Regions from separate parts of the Microtetraspora sp. AC03309 genome, predicted to be linked through region 2. Evidence: riboswitches for the same ligand, from Rfam matches in the RefSeq annotation. Region 2 holds a riboswitch; each other region holds the start of a gene.
The links. A riboswitch is a leader RNA that binds a small molecule or an ion and turns the genes downstream of it on or off. The one in region 2 is predicted to bind cyclic di-AMP.

Region 1: another riboswitch for cyclic di-AMP. It lies ahead of IMZ11_RS11105 (CHAP domain-containing protein); the one in region 2 lies ahead of IMZ11_RS45975 (C40 family peptidase).
Region 3: another riboswitch for cyclic di-AMP. It lies ahead of IMZ11_RS19625 (hypothetical protein); the one in region 2 lies ahead of IMZ11_RS45975 (C40 family peptidase).
Region 4: another riboswitch for cyclic di-AMP. It lies ahead of IMZ11_RS08185 (glycoside hydrolase family 25 protein); the one in region 2 lies ahead of IMZ11_RS45975 (C40 family peptidase).

What each region holds. Positions count from the first base shown of each region.
Region 1 is NZ_JADDIL010000015.1:66,866-70,155, reverse strand. Features, by position in the region: gene IMZ11_RS11115 (helix-turn-helix domain-containing protein) at 1-278, shown strand, start outside; gene IMZ11_RS11110 (MFS transporter) at 275-1,555, shown strand; cyclic di-AMP (ydaO/yuaA leader) riboswitch at 1,978-2,115, shown strand; gene IMZ11_RS11105 (CHAP domain-containing protein) at 2,130-2,783, shown strand; gene IMZ11_RS11100 (hypothetical protein) at 2,945-3,241, shown strand.
Region 2 is NZ_JADDIL010000040.1:30,564-33,853, forward strand. Features, by position in the region: gene IMZ11_RS46285 (RDD family protein) at 1-31, opposite strand, end outside; gene IMZ11_RS23415 (amino-acid N-acetyltransferase) at 143-709, opposite strand; cyclic di-AMP (ydaO/yuaA leader) riboswitch at 1,106-1,271, shown strand; gene IMZ11_RS45975 (C40 family peptidase) at 1,466-2,395, shown strand; gene IMZ11_RS23425 (LuxR C-terminal-related transcriptional regulator) at 2,456-2,704, opposite strand; gene IMZ11_RS23430 (helix-turn-helix domain-containing protein) at 2,914-3,249, opposite strand.
Region 3 is NZ_JADDIL010000031.1:15,523-18,812, reverse strand. Features, by position in the region: gene IMZ11_RS19630 (hypothetical protein) at 137-1,120, shown strand; gene IMZ11_RS19625 (hypothetical protein) at 1,301-1,963, opposite strand; cyclic di-AMP (ydaO/yuaA leader) riboswitch at 2,250-2,428, opposite strand; gene galT (galactose-1-phosphate uridylyltransferase) at 2,500-3,290, opposite strand, start outside.
Region 4 is NZ_JADDIL010000011.1:6,871-10,160, forward strand. Features, by position in the region: gene IMZ11_RS08180 (hypothetical protein) at 1-402, shown strand, start outside; gene IMZ11_RS08185 (glycoside hydrolase family 25 protein) at 648-1,388, opposite strand; cyclic di-AMP (ydaO/yuaA leader) riboswitch at 1,586-1,730, opposite strand; gene IMZ11_RS08190 (response regulator transcription factor) at 1,939-2,595, opposite strand; gene IMZ11_RS08195 (histidine kinase) at 2,592-3,290, opposite strand, start outside.

The DNA.
Region 1 (3,290 bases), on a different contig from region 2:
GCGAGGCGATCGCCCGGGCCGCCGATTCCCTCAACCTGGAGCGGCAGGCCGGTCACATCCGGCGCTGGGCGGACCAGCCGCAGTCCGAGCAGGAACGCTGGCCGCGCGGGCCGTTCTCGACGGAGGCGTGGCTGCGGGTGACCGATGACGAGTTGGCGCAGTTCGCGGATGAGATCCGCCAGGTGATGAGCAGGTGGGCCGAACGCGAGGTGCCCGACGACGGCCGGGAACGTGACACCGTGTTCGCCTTCGCGCGCGCGGTGCCCGGTCGACCATGACCGTCGCCAGAACCGTCCCGCCGCCCACGTCCCGGTTCGGGCTGTTACGCCGACGCGGCTTCCGGTTGTTGTGGATCGGCGAGAGCCTCAGCAGCCTGGGCAGTTCCGTCACGGGTGTCGCCCTTCCCCTCGTCGCGGTGACCGTGCTGCACGCGCCGGCGTTCGCGGTGAGCGTGCTGGCCGCCGCCGCGTGGTTGCCGTGGCTGCTCGTCGGCCTGCCCGCGGGTGCGTGGGTGGATCGGCTCTCCCGCCGGCGGGTCATGCTCGTCGCCGACTGGGTGTCGATGGCGGCCTTTCTGAGCGTCCCGATCGCCGCCGCCTTCGGCCGTCTGACGACCGGCCAGCTGATCATGGTCGCGCTCGTCGCGGGAACGGCCAAGGTGTTCTTCGCGACGGCGTACCGGGCCTACCTGCCGTCGCTGGTCGACGAGTCGGACCTGCTGGAGGCCAACGCCAAGCTCCAGGGCAGCGAGCAGGTGGCGAACCTCGCCGGTCCCGGCATCGCCGGGTTGCTCGCCCAGCTCGTGTCGGCGATCGGCGGCCTGGTCCTCGACGCCGTGAGCTTCGCCGTCTCGGCCGTCTGCCTGAGCCGCATCCCGCACACCGAGGCCGCCCGGCCTCGGACCCGGCGACGGCTGCGCAGCGAGATCCGCGACGGCCTGCGTACGGTCGTCCGCGATCCGCTGCTGCGCGGCAACACGATCTACGGATGCGTGGCCAACCTGGCCCTGACCGGCTACCAGTCGCTGCTGGTGGTCTTCCTGGTCGGCGACACCGGGCTGAGCGCGGGTGAGACGGGAGTGCTGATCGCGGCCACCAGCCTGGGCGGCGTGATCGGTGCCGCCGTGGCGCGGCCGATGGCGGCACGGCTCGGTGGCGCGCGAGCCGTCCTGCTGGGCAAGGCCGGGCTGGCGCCCCTCGGCCTGTTCATCCCGTACGCCGATCGGGGTGTGGGGCTGGTGCTCTTCGTCGTGGCCAGCGTCGCGATCATCGGGGGCATCGTCGCCGGCAACATCGTCTTTTCGGGATTCGTGCAGAGCTACGTGCCCGCCGACCTGATGGGACGGGTGACGTCCAGCGTGCAGGTGGTCAACTTCGGCGCGATCCCGCTCGGTGCCGTCCTGGCCGGCGCCCTGGCCGAAACCTTCGGCGTGCGCGCGTCGCTTTGGGTGATGCTGGGTGTCTTCGCGCTGAGCGGCCTGATCCTGCTCGCGACTCCGCTGCGGCGCATGCGTGACCTGCCGAGCGGCCGGCTGGACGTCCAGGTCGAGGGGTAGCCGTTGCCTGCCGATTGCCTGGTTCTCGTCAGGGTCAAGGCGGCATCGATCGCGAGCGTCCCGTCGCCGGGGACGTCGCGGCGCGTGCCCGCGAAATCGGGGCCATCCGCGTGATCGCGGATATCCGTACGTAAATCTTTCCGGGGCCGACGACGTATCACGCCGGTCGGCTTCGCGCGGGCGCCGACGGTGCCAGGATTCCCCTGGCTGCAGGCGAAACCATGCCGTTCGAGCGATCACCGGGCGCCATGGTGGTACCGCACCCTCGCCCTTGACCGACCATTACAGAGGTATGACCCTGTTTGTCCTTGCTTGACCGATTTGAACCGGTCTATTACTGTTTTGGGAACACGGCGCATACCTGACCTCTGCAAGGTGTGCCTGCCCCATAACCGATGACACGGTCATCCGTCACTGGAACCGACCGTCGACCGCCGAGTCCGCGTTCGCGCGGAGCCGGGGACCCACCACCTTTCTGGGGTGAATCGGCATCACTGCCGTAGGGCGACTTCCACGCCCGAACCCGTCAGCTAACCCGGTAGGCGGCATGGAAGCAAGGGAGTAGACCCCCGTAATGCGAGCCCCCAAGACTTACCTGCGTGCTGCCCTGATCACCGGCGTCCTGGCCACCGCCGCCGTGCCCGCGACCCTGGCGGCCGCCCACGCCGACACCGTCCACGCCAGCGCGTCCGCTCCCATGAGCCCCCTCCTGAAGGAGGCCGCGGCGCTGCCCAAGGTGAGCGCCACGCAGCTGCTGCAGATCGCGCAGAGCCAGGTCGGCGTCAGCGAGAACGCCTCCGGCGGCGGCACGAAGTTCCACGACTGGTACATGAACTCGCCCCGCGCCAAGGAGACCGTCGCCCGTGACGGCGGCAGCACCGGCGCCTACGCCAACGCCCCCTGGTGCGACATGTTCGTCTCCTGGGTCGGCGATCAGGCGGGCCTGCGGCCGGTCCTCGGCTGGGACGCCTACACCGTCCAGCACGCCAAGTGGTTCCAGGACAACCACCGCTGGGGCGCCGCCGCCAAGCCCGGCGCGGTCGTGTTCTTCGACTGGAACGGCGGCAAGGACATCTACGGCATCGACCACGTCGGCTTCGTCATCAAGGACAACGGCAACGGGACGATCAAGACCGTCGAGGGCAACACCGGCAACGGCAAGGTCGAGATCCGTACCCGGCCGATGAGCCAGGTGACGGGCTTCGGCTACCCCGTCTACACCGCCTGATCGGTGTGACTTCGAGAACGCCCCCGGCAGACCGCCGGGGGCGTTCCGCTGTCCGGAATCCCGGGACCGAGATCTCTCCGGAGATTTGCCCGGATTCGGGTTGAACAGGGCATTCAGTGGCGGTCGACTCAAGCTGAGACCAGCCAGAAGGAGGTGCTCCGATGGGGTTCGTCCAGGTCATCGAGTACGAGACCTCCCATGCGCCTGAGGTGGAGAGTCTCCTGGATGAGTGGTGCGCCCGCACGGCGGGCGAGCGCACGGCCACGCACACGGTGCTGGCACGCGATCACCAGCGGCCCGAGCACTACGTGTCGATCGTCGAGTTCCCCTCCTACGAGGAGGCGATGCGGAACAACACGCTTCCGGCGACGAGCGAGTTCGCGCACCGGATGGAGGAGTTGTGCGACTCCCCGCCGCGCTTCGTCGATCTCGACGTCGTACGGGATGTCGAACTGTAGAGCACACCATCGGGAAACGGGCTCCGCGAGATCGGTCGAGGATCAGGAG
Region 2 (3,290 bases):
CCTGGGGGTACGGCGGCTGTCCGGAGCTCACCGTTTCACCTCGTTTCGGGTTCGCATGCGGCGATCGTCATGCGCATGCCGATATGGCCAAAGTAGCGACAGGCGTATCAACAGTCACCTTTCCGGCCGGTCACCACCATGGTCAGACTCGGGGTTGGAGATGCAGCAGCATTCGGGTGTTGCCGAGCGTATTGGGCTTGACGTGCTCGAGATCGAGGAACTCCGCGACGCCTTCGTCGTAGGAGGCGAGCAGCTCGGCGTACACCTCCGGAGAGACAGGGGTCCCGTGAATGGGCACGAATCCGTGCCTTCCGAAGAACGTGACCTCGAAGGTCAGACAGAAGACCCGGCGCACACCCAGCTCGCGGGCCGCGTCGATGAGCGCGCCGACGATCCAGTGGCCGACGCCCATCCCCCGGGCGGCGGGGTCGACGGCGACCGTGCGGATCTCCGCCAGGTCCTCCCAGAGCACGTGCAGCGCCCCGCAGCCGACGACCGTCCCATCGACCTCCGCCACCCAGAACTCCTGGACGTCCTCGTACAGGGTGACGGTGGTCTTCTTCAGCAACCGCGGCCCGACGCCGGAGTACGCGTCGACGAGGCGGCGGATGGCGCGGACGTCGAGGGTCCTCGCCCGGCGCACGATCACGACCCGGGACGCGCGCTCACCGCTCTCGGCTTCCGAGGGCCGGCCCGCAACCTGCTCCATGGATCGCCAGCCTAGTCGCCGCCCGGCCCGTGCGGGCGCGCCGCGAGGGCCCGTACGCGAGCGCGGAGGAGAACACGGATTAACGGTCATGCCGAAACCCGAGCAACCCTCAGATCAGCTCACTGTGCGTATCCGTTCGAGCACGTTCCGCGCCTCCTCGGCTTACGTTCCGGGAATATCCAATTTTGCGACCTCTCGAGCCTGCGCTGACCTGCTACGGAGACGGCCGGGCAACAGGTAAACGCAGGGTAATGGACGTCCCGGTCCACTATCACATGTGACCGGACCGTGATCATTCAGTTGTGAAAGCTAGACGGAATCACGAGTTCTGGTTGAGCAGGAACCCGGTGTGCACTAGTGTCCAGCGACGATGCCGGTCATCGCGAAAAGGCGCGAACGACCGGACCGCCGAGTCCCCGAGGCGCCCGTGCCGAAGGGAGCCGGGGAACCAACTGTGGAGATCCGGGGTCAAACCCAGGTCATCAAGGGGTGAATCCGAAAGGTAGGGCTACTCCGGCCCGAACCCGTCAGCTAACCCGGTAGGCGGCCAAAGTGTCGGCAGCCGCCGCCATCGCCCTCGGGCGTTCGCGCGGTGCGGGGATCCGCCTGCCGGGCACGCGTAGGAGAGGAGCTTTGTTGCGCATCTCTGGAGGACGATCCGCGGGCAGGCACGCTCGTGGGCGACGGCGCCGCGCCCGGTCATCGACCGGCGGCCCGATCCGCAGGTTCGCATTCTTCGGTGTCGCTCTCATCGCGATGACCTTCGGCGCCCCCGTCATGGCCGCGACCGCCGAACCGCAGCCCAGCCTCAAGGAGCTGACCGCCGAGGTCGAGCGCCTCTACACCGAGATCGAGACCCTCACCGAGGATTACAACGGTGCCCGGGTCAGGCTCAAGGAGGCCCAGCGGTCGGCCGATCTCGCGAAGAAGACCCTCGCCACGAGCGAGACCGAGCTGGAGACCCGGCGCAGGACGGCGAGCCTCCTCGCGCAGAACTCCTACATGACCGGCGGCTTCGGTTCCGCCTTCGCGCTGCTGAGCGCGGACGACCCGGATTCGTACCTCGACCAGGCGTCCACGACCTACGCCCTCCAGATGCAGCAGGGCGAGGAGGTCGCTCAGGTGGCCAAGGCGATGGAGGCGGCCGAGCGGGCCAGGACCAGCGCGAAGGCCCGCCAGAAGGAAGTGAAGGACCTGCTCTCCGGCCTCGACGAGCAGCGCGACAAGATCCGCAAGCTGGTCAAGAAGTCCGAGAGCAACCTGTACAGCAAGGTCGCGGGGAGCGTCACCAGGGGAAGCGCCGCCCGGCGGCTGGCCTTCCCGATCATCGGTGACGGCAAGGCGGCCGAGGCCGCGCGCTGGGCCCTCACCCAGCAGCTCAGGCCCTATGTCTGGGGTGCCGACGGCCCGACCTCGTTCGACTGCTCGGGGCTCGTCATGGCGGCCTACCAGACGGTCGGGATCAGCCTGCCCCATTACACCGGCTCACAGTGGTCGTCCGGCACGCACATCGCGCGCGAGGACATGCGCCCCGGCGACCTGGTCTTCTTCTACAACGACCTGCACCACGTGGGCATCTACATCGGCGGCGGTTACATGGTCCACGCGCCCCGTACGGGCGACGTCGTCCGGATCGCCTCGCTGGCCAACCGGCCCTTCGCGGGAGCCGTACGGATCGCGGACTAGTTTTCCGCGCTCCTCGGCCGGGCGTCGCCTCAGATCAGCCCAGATCGGCTCAGATCGGGCTCAGATCAGGCGGCGCCTGGCCGCCCACGCGACCGCCTCGATGGCGGTCGCGACCCCGATCCTGTCGCAGATGACCCGCAGCCGGCGCCGTACGGTGCGACCGCTCACATCGAGGCGGCGGCCCACCTTGTCGACGGTGCCGCCCTTGGCCAGTTCGGCCAGCAACCTCAGATCGTCATCGCTGAGACCGGCGCGGTCGCATTCCGACACGGGGCTCTCGCCCCGGGAAACCACATCGGAAAGCGGCATCGTCAGCCCTCCCCCACCAGGATGATTTATCGGTCCGCCCTGGGAAGGTAAACACTTTGTTCAAAAATCGTCAAGTTCGGACCCTGATTGGTCATTGACAGTCCGTACGGCAAAGCGGGGCATCCGTGCGGTTTAGGTCCCCGCCTTTATCCCGAATTTCGCGGCAAGCATGGAAAACGCCATGCGCCTCTCGGACCGAAAGTCGGGACTCAAAGGGCCGCGTCGTACGCGGCGTGGGCCGCCTCCACCTCGCCGATGTGAACCTCCGCCCATTCCTTGACGGCGTACATCAGCGGCATGAGGGTCCATCCGAGCGGGGTGAGGTCGTAGTCGACCCGGACGGGCACGGCCGCGGTCACCCTGCGGGACACCAGCCCGTCGCGTTCCAGCGTGCGCAGCGTCTGGGTGAGCATCTTCTGGCTCACCCCGGAGACGCTCTTCGCGAGGTCGGTGTAGCGGCGGGGACCGTCGGCCAGCGCGTTCAGCGTCAAGTTCACCCACTTGTCGCTGAGCCGATCGAGGAGCTGCCGGGAAGGGCCGCTCATCGCGTACGCACCAGAGTCCATCATCTGAGACTGATGTGCCG
Region 3 (3,290 bases), on a different contig from region 2:
CCCGCCGTCTCATCGCCGTGTGCCTGCGCCTCGGAGCCGGCGAGCACGCTCGCCTCATTAACCATCATGAACCCGGGCGAATCGGTAGTCTGCGGCAATGTCATTCGATCATCGATCTATTGGCGCGATAGCGCTGGTGGCGGCCGCCGCGCTCACCACAGCCGATCCCTCGGCCGCGCAGGCGCACAAAGCGCCCACGACCACGGCAGATCGCGTCTTACGGGTCTACAACAACAACATCGAGAACCTGGTCAGGAACAACGCCGACGGCTCGTGCACCCGGGTCTCGGGTCCGGACCACCTCACGTCGATGCTGGTCGACGACAACGGCAAAACCGGCACCTCAGACGTGCAGGCACCCGACCTCCTGATCGTGCAACAGGTGCGTGGCACCGGACAGGCCACGGCGTACGCCGATCAGCTCTCGGCCAAGTTCGGCTATCCGGCGGGCACCTACAAGGCGATCGTGGCCTGGGACGACCCCGAGGTGTGGGGCGGCACGCACAAGTGCAGCCAGCAATCGCTCGGAGACCTGAAGAAGAAGCAGACCAACGGGATCCTCTACAACACCAGAACGTTGAGCCTCGCGGCGGGCAACATCTCGAAATACTGGAGCGCGGGCTGGCTGAAGCCCGGAACGTCCTACCGCGACGGGGCCGGGTGCACGCTGTACAAGCCGCCGAGCAACGACGCGAGCAGCGCCAACGAACACAAGTGGAAGCGCACGAGCGCCATCGCCGCGAAGTTCACCATCAAGGCGACGGGAACACCGGTGTTCGCCGCGACCATGCACCTCCCGGAACAGAACGGGGCGAACGCCTGCGCGGGTGCGGGCTCCGCGGGCATCGCGAAATCCGGCATCCATATCGGCGCGGACGCCACGAGCCTGATGAAGGCATCGACGATCCGCGTGATCGGGATCGACGCCAATCGCACGGGTATCGCCCCGACAACGCTCGGCGGCTTCGGCATGACCGGTTACGGAACGAAGGCGACCTCCGGCTCCAGAAAGATCGACTACTTGTTCATCAAGGGCACCGTGCAACCGTCGAGCATCGGCCACACAGTAGGCAGCACGAAGTCGAACCATCTCGCGCTGTACGGATTCGTCAAGTTCTGAATGGGTGAACCCGTCGGCCCTCCTGAAGGTGACCGCCGCCCCGCGCTCGGGCAAGGCGGCGATCGGACACGGACGTGCGATCGAACCAGGTCGCCGCCCTCCCACCGAAGACCCACACGACCTGCCAGAACGTCTGTACGTCCGATGCAAATAGCGCATCGGATGCAATATGCGTCTTTTTCAGTACATCGAGATGTGGACGTGGTCGTAGTGGTTCGCGGTGATGCCGCCGCGATCGGACATGGTGCGCCACCCGGGGCTGCCGAGGTTGTAGATCCGCTGCTGCCAGATCACGTACTTCACGCCCAGCTTGGAACCGTTCTTGATGGCCCAGACGGCGAGGCTGTCGCCGAGGGCCTTCATGCCCGGGCTCGGCATGGAGCCGCCCGAGCTCATCATGAAGTCACAGGCCCGGCCGAGCGGGTGCTCGCCCGAGGTGTCGACGCGGTAGCAGCCGACGGTGTAGCGCAGATCGAAGTACTTACCGACCTCCGCCTTCATCAGGCGGGTCCGGGGCGTGATGTTGTCGCCGCCGGAGGGGAGTTCCGGGGCCCAGCCGCCACCGGCGAGCTTCCCGGGCGCGATCGGGATGAGCTGGTCGAGCTTGTTCTTGATGTCGTCGATCAGCTTCTCGGCGGCCTTGCGCTGCCCGGCGACCTCCTGCGACCGCGTCTTGATCTGCTCGATCAGGGCCGCCGCCGCGTCGGCCGCGGCCTTGCGCTCCTTCGTGAGCGCGGCGACCTGCGAGACCAGTACGGCCTGCTCGTCCTGGATCTGGGTCAGGACGGCGGAGTTCCGCAGGTCGGTGCCCAGCAGGCCCAGGTCATGCGTCTGGTAACGCACGCCGGCGATGCTGATCATCTGCTGCCTGGCCGCCTCGAAGTCGGACTCCGCCTTGGCCAGCCGTTCCTTGGCCGCTTTCTCCGACTCCTGCGCCTTGGCGAGCTCGACCCGCTTGGCGTTGTAGTCGGCGATCAGCTTGTCGACCTTCGTGCGCAGCTCGGCGAGTTGCTTCCTGAGCTGGCTCTCGCTCGGCTTGGGAGCGGCGTGGGCCCCTGAGGCCGTACCGAAGACGAGGGCAGCCGCGGCCAGAGCCGCGGCGGCCGCCGGAAACGCGCGGGGCAGAGCCCACTCCTCTCCATCTGCCGGCCGGGTTAGCTGACGGGTTCGGGCTGGAGGAGCCCTGGCACTGGCGTGCCTTCACCCCAGGTACACGGCGATTGCTCCCGGAATCGGGGGATGGATCGCCACAACGTCGTGGGTCCCCGGCTCCCGGGCGAGGCGCCCGGGATTAGGCGCACCGGCTGTGGCAGCCGGTGCGATGGATAGTAGTGGTAAAGCCCGGGTCATTGCTACTTAAAGTTGCAATCTACTAGTGATCAACTCGTTATCGGATATTCACGCAACATCCGGGCGGCGTCCTCAGGGGCTACGTCGTTGACGAACGCCCCCATCGCGGACTCCGATCCGGCCAGGTACTTGAGCTTGTCCGGCGCCCTCCGGATGCTGAACAGCTGGAGGTGGAGGTAGGCAAGATCGCGCCGATAGGTAACCGGAGCCTGATGCCAGGCCGCGACGTACGGCATGGCCACGCCGAACAGCGCGTCGAGTCGGCGCAGCACCCCGGTGTAGAGCGGCCCGAACGCGGCGCGCTGGTCCGGGTCCAGCGCGGGCAGGTCCGGCACCCGCCGGTGCGGGTAGACGTGGATCTCGAACGGATAGCGGGCGGCGGCCGGGACGAACGCCGTCCAGTGCTCGTTGGACGCCACGACGCGGGGACCCGTCCGCTCGGCGGCCAGCACGTCGGCGAAGAGGTTCCCGCCCCTGTGCCGCGAGGCGACGCCGAGCATGTGGCGGGTACGCGGGGTGACGTACGGATAGGCGTAGATCTGCCCGTGAGGATGGGGGAGGGTGATGCCGATCTCCGCGCCCCTGTTCTCGAAGCAGAAGACCTGCTCGACGCCCGGAAGGGCGGACAGCTCGGCGGTGCGGTCGGCCCACGCCTCCACGACGAGTTCGACCTGCGCCGCGCCCAGCGAGCCGAAGGACGCGTCGTGGTCGGACGTGAAGCAGACCACCTCGCACCGCCCGACACCGGGCCGCGCCGCGCTCAACCCGCCGGGATCGGCGAAGCCGCCTCCCAAGGGGTCGCCCCCTGTGGAACCGTCCC
Region 4 (3,290 bases), on a different contig from region 2:
GACCTGGGCGACAACGTCCTGCTGCGTCCCGACCCCTGTCCGTGCGGCAGCCCACTACCCGCTGTTCAGGTGCAGGGCCGCGCGGCCGAGATGCTTTCCTTCCCCACCGGCCGCGGCGAGCACATCGGCATCTCCCCCATGGCCTTCGGCACCTTGCTGGGCCGTCTTCCCGGCATCGAGCAGTTCCAGCTCGTCCAGACGACGCCCACCACGCTGCGGGTGCGCCTGAAGCCCGCGGACGGCACCGACCCCGACCGCGTGTGGCAGACGGTGCGTGACGAGATCGCTCACTTGCTGACCGAGCACAAGGTCGACCACATCACGCTCGAGCGCGCCGAAGAGCCACCCGAGCGGTCGGCCGGCGGCAAGTACCGCAGGATCATCCCACTGGCCGAGCCGTGACGAGAAGATCGACGGGAGGGGCACTGGCTGGTGCCGTGGCCCCACCGTCCAAGGCCAGAGCTTCTCGGGGTTGCGAACCGTCCAGATGCGCTTGATCCGGTCGCCTGGACCGTCGAACGCCGCCATCCGCCCACTATGACGACAGGACGCTCTGGTCGAGGCGCCCGGTGCTTCCGCTCGCCGATTCCGCATTCGGGACGGCCGTTCAGTCCCGTACGGAGGACGGCGGGCGGAAGCCGGGTCGGCTACGCCTTGGCGGCGGGGCGGCCCAGGGCGCGCAGCTGGTCGGCGGTCAACGCGGAGACGTTCTGGTCGATCGGCGTCTCGGTGTACTGGTGGATGGCCCAGCTCTTCCAGTCGGCGGGCGGGGTGACCGCACCCTTGGCCTTGCTGTAGTGCGCCACCCACAGGGGGTACTCGGACAGCCCGCGGCCGTAGGTCTCCGCGAAGTTCCAGCCGGTGTAGATCAGCGGCGTCGCGCCGGTCTTCTTCTTCACGTAGGCCAGCCAGGTCTTGGCCCACTTGTTGACGTGGGAGACGGACCGGCCGTCGGAGGTCTCCAGGTCGAGCACCAGCAGGTCGCCGGGCTTGCTGGGCTGCGCGTTCACCACCGACAGGAAGTGGTCGGCTTCGGCGATGGGGTCGTTGTAGGTGCGGGCGAAGTGGTAGGCGCCGCGGACGATGCCCTTCTTGCCCAGCTCGCGCCAGTGCCGGGCGAAGGAGTCGTCGCGCCAGGTCAGGCCCTCGGTGGCCTTGACGATGCCGAAGTGGGCCGGGCTGGAGCTCCAGTCATGCGTGGGCTCGTGGCCGGAGACGTCCTCGCCGTAGATGAGCGGCGGGGCCTTCCCCTCGGCCGCCTGGGCGGCGGGGGCGGGGCCGTCCGGGGTGGAGTGCGCCGGGCTGGACAGGACCAGGGCGGCGGTGGCGGACACGGTGACCAGGAGACCGGTCGCGGTCAGAACTCGGAACGTACGGGTGAGGGACATGCTGGTTTCTCCTATGAGGCATTGCTTGGGGACTGCCGTGGGGAGTGGGGTCCGCGTGGTGAGCGGGTGTCAGGGTCACGCGCCGTCGCACCCGGTCCCCCCGCGGAGGGCGGCGTGTTCTACCCCACGGCCAGACGGCGCCGGCCGGGGTTCTTCGAAGAAGGGGCAGGTCGATGCGTGGGCATGAAGGGATCGACTCCTTGCTTCCATGCCGCCTACCGGGTCAGCTGACGGGTTCGGGCGGGGAAGTGCCCTACGGCACGCAGCGCGGGCTGGCGTGTCGATTCACCCCGGGAGATGGGTCCCCGGCTCCGCTGGGAGCGGATGAGGCGGCCCACGCGCCGTCAAGACGGGAAAGATTTCCCGCCGGCGACGCACGGTCCGGGCAACGAAACGGCAACACAGGTGACGACTCAGTCGTCGGTACGTACTCCGATAGTGGACTCAAGGTACACATACCGACATAAAGTGACAAACAGGACAAAGGATTCTTTACCCGGCCAGGTCAACCGCCGGTCAGGCAGGGAACCTCGTGGGCTCCTCGCCCGCGCTACCCGCCGCCCATCATGCGGTTCTCCCAGGCCCAGGCGGCGATCTCCACCCGGTTGCGCACCCCGAGCTTCGCCTGGATGCCGGACAGGTGGCTCTTCACGGTGCTCAGCGAGATGAACAGCTCGGCGGCGATCTCCTGGTTGGTACGGCCCCTGGCGATGGCCCGGACGACCTCGGTCTCCCGTTCGGACAGCGGCCGCGCGGGCCCGCGTGCGGCCGGGACTCCGGCGGCCGTGAGGTGGCGCAGCAGGCGCAGGGTGACCGACGGCGAGATCAGGGCGTCCCCGGCGTTCGCGGCCCTGACGGCCTCGACGAGCAGCGCGGGACCGGCGTCCTTCAGGACGAAGCCGACCGCTCCCCCGCGCAGCGCGCCGTGAACGTACTCGTCGAGATCGAAGGTGGTGACCACGACCACCCGGAGCGGGTCCGGCACCCCCGGGCCTGCCAGTGCGCGGGTGACCTCGATGCCGTCGAGGCGGGGCATCCGGATGTCCACGAGGCACACGTCCGGGCGCAGCCGCCGGGCCAGGTCGACCGCCTCGGCGCCGTCCGCGGCCTCGGCGACCACGCTGATGTCGGGCTGGTCCTCCAGGATGAGCCGCAGGCCACTACGGATCATCGCCTGATCGTCGGCCACCAGGACTCTGATGGTCATCCGCGCTCCCGCGCGGCGACGGGCAGTGTGGCGCGCACGGACCAGCCGGCCCCGGAACGCGGCCCGGCGACCAGCGTGCCGCCGAGGGCCTCCAGGCGCTCGCGCATCCCGACCAGGCCGTACCCCCCGCGGTGGTGGTAGCGGGCCGGCCCAGGCGGCGCGTCGTCGACGACCTCGACGGTGACGACGTCCCGATCTCGGTCGACGATGACCGTGACCGAGCGAGCCTGCGGGGCGTGGCGGGAGACGTTGGTCAGCGACTCCTGGACGACCCGGTAGACGGTGCTGGTCACTTCGGGCGGCCACCCCGACCGGTCGTCGTCGTCGGGAAGCCGCAGGTGGACCACCCGGCCCTGACCGTGACCGTGACCGTCGAAGCGTTCGACCAGCTCGCTGAGCCCCTCGGGGCCGGACGTGGCGGGGGCCGCGTCGTCGGTGTCGCGCAGCAGGCCCACGACCCGGCGCATCGCGGCCAGCGCGTCGGAGCCGGCGGCCTCGATGCCCGCGAAGGACCCGTCCACCTTCTCGGGGTGCCTGCGGGCGACAAGCTGGGCGGCCTGGGCCTGGACCACGATGCCGGTGATGTGGTGGGCGACGACATCGTGCAGTTCCCTGGCCAGCGCCAGGCGCTCGTCGCGGCGTACCTTCTCGGCGATGGCCCGCCGTCGCGCGTCGAACAGCCGCGGGGCCACCCC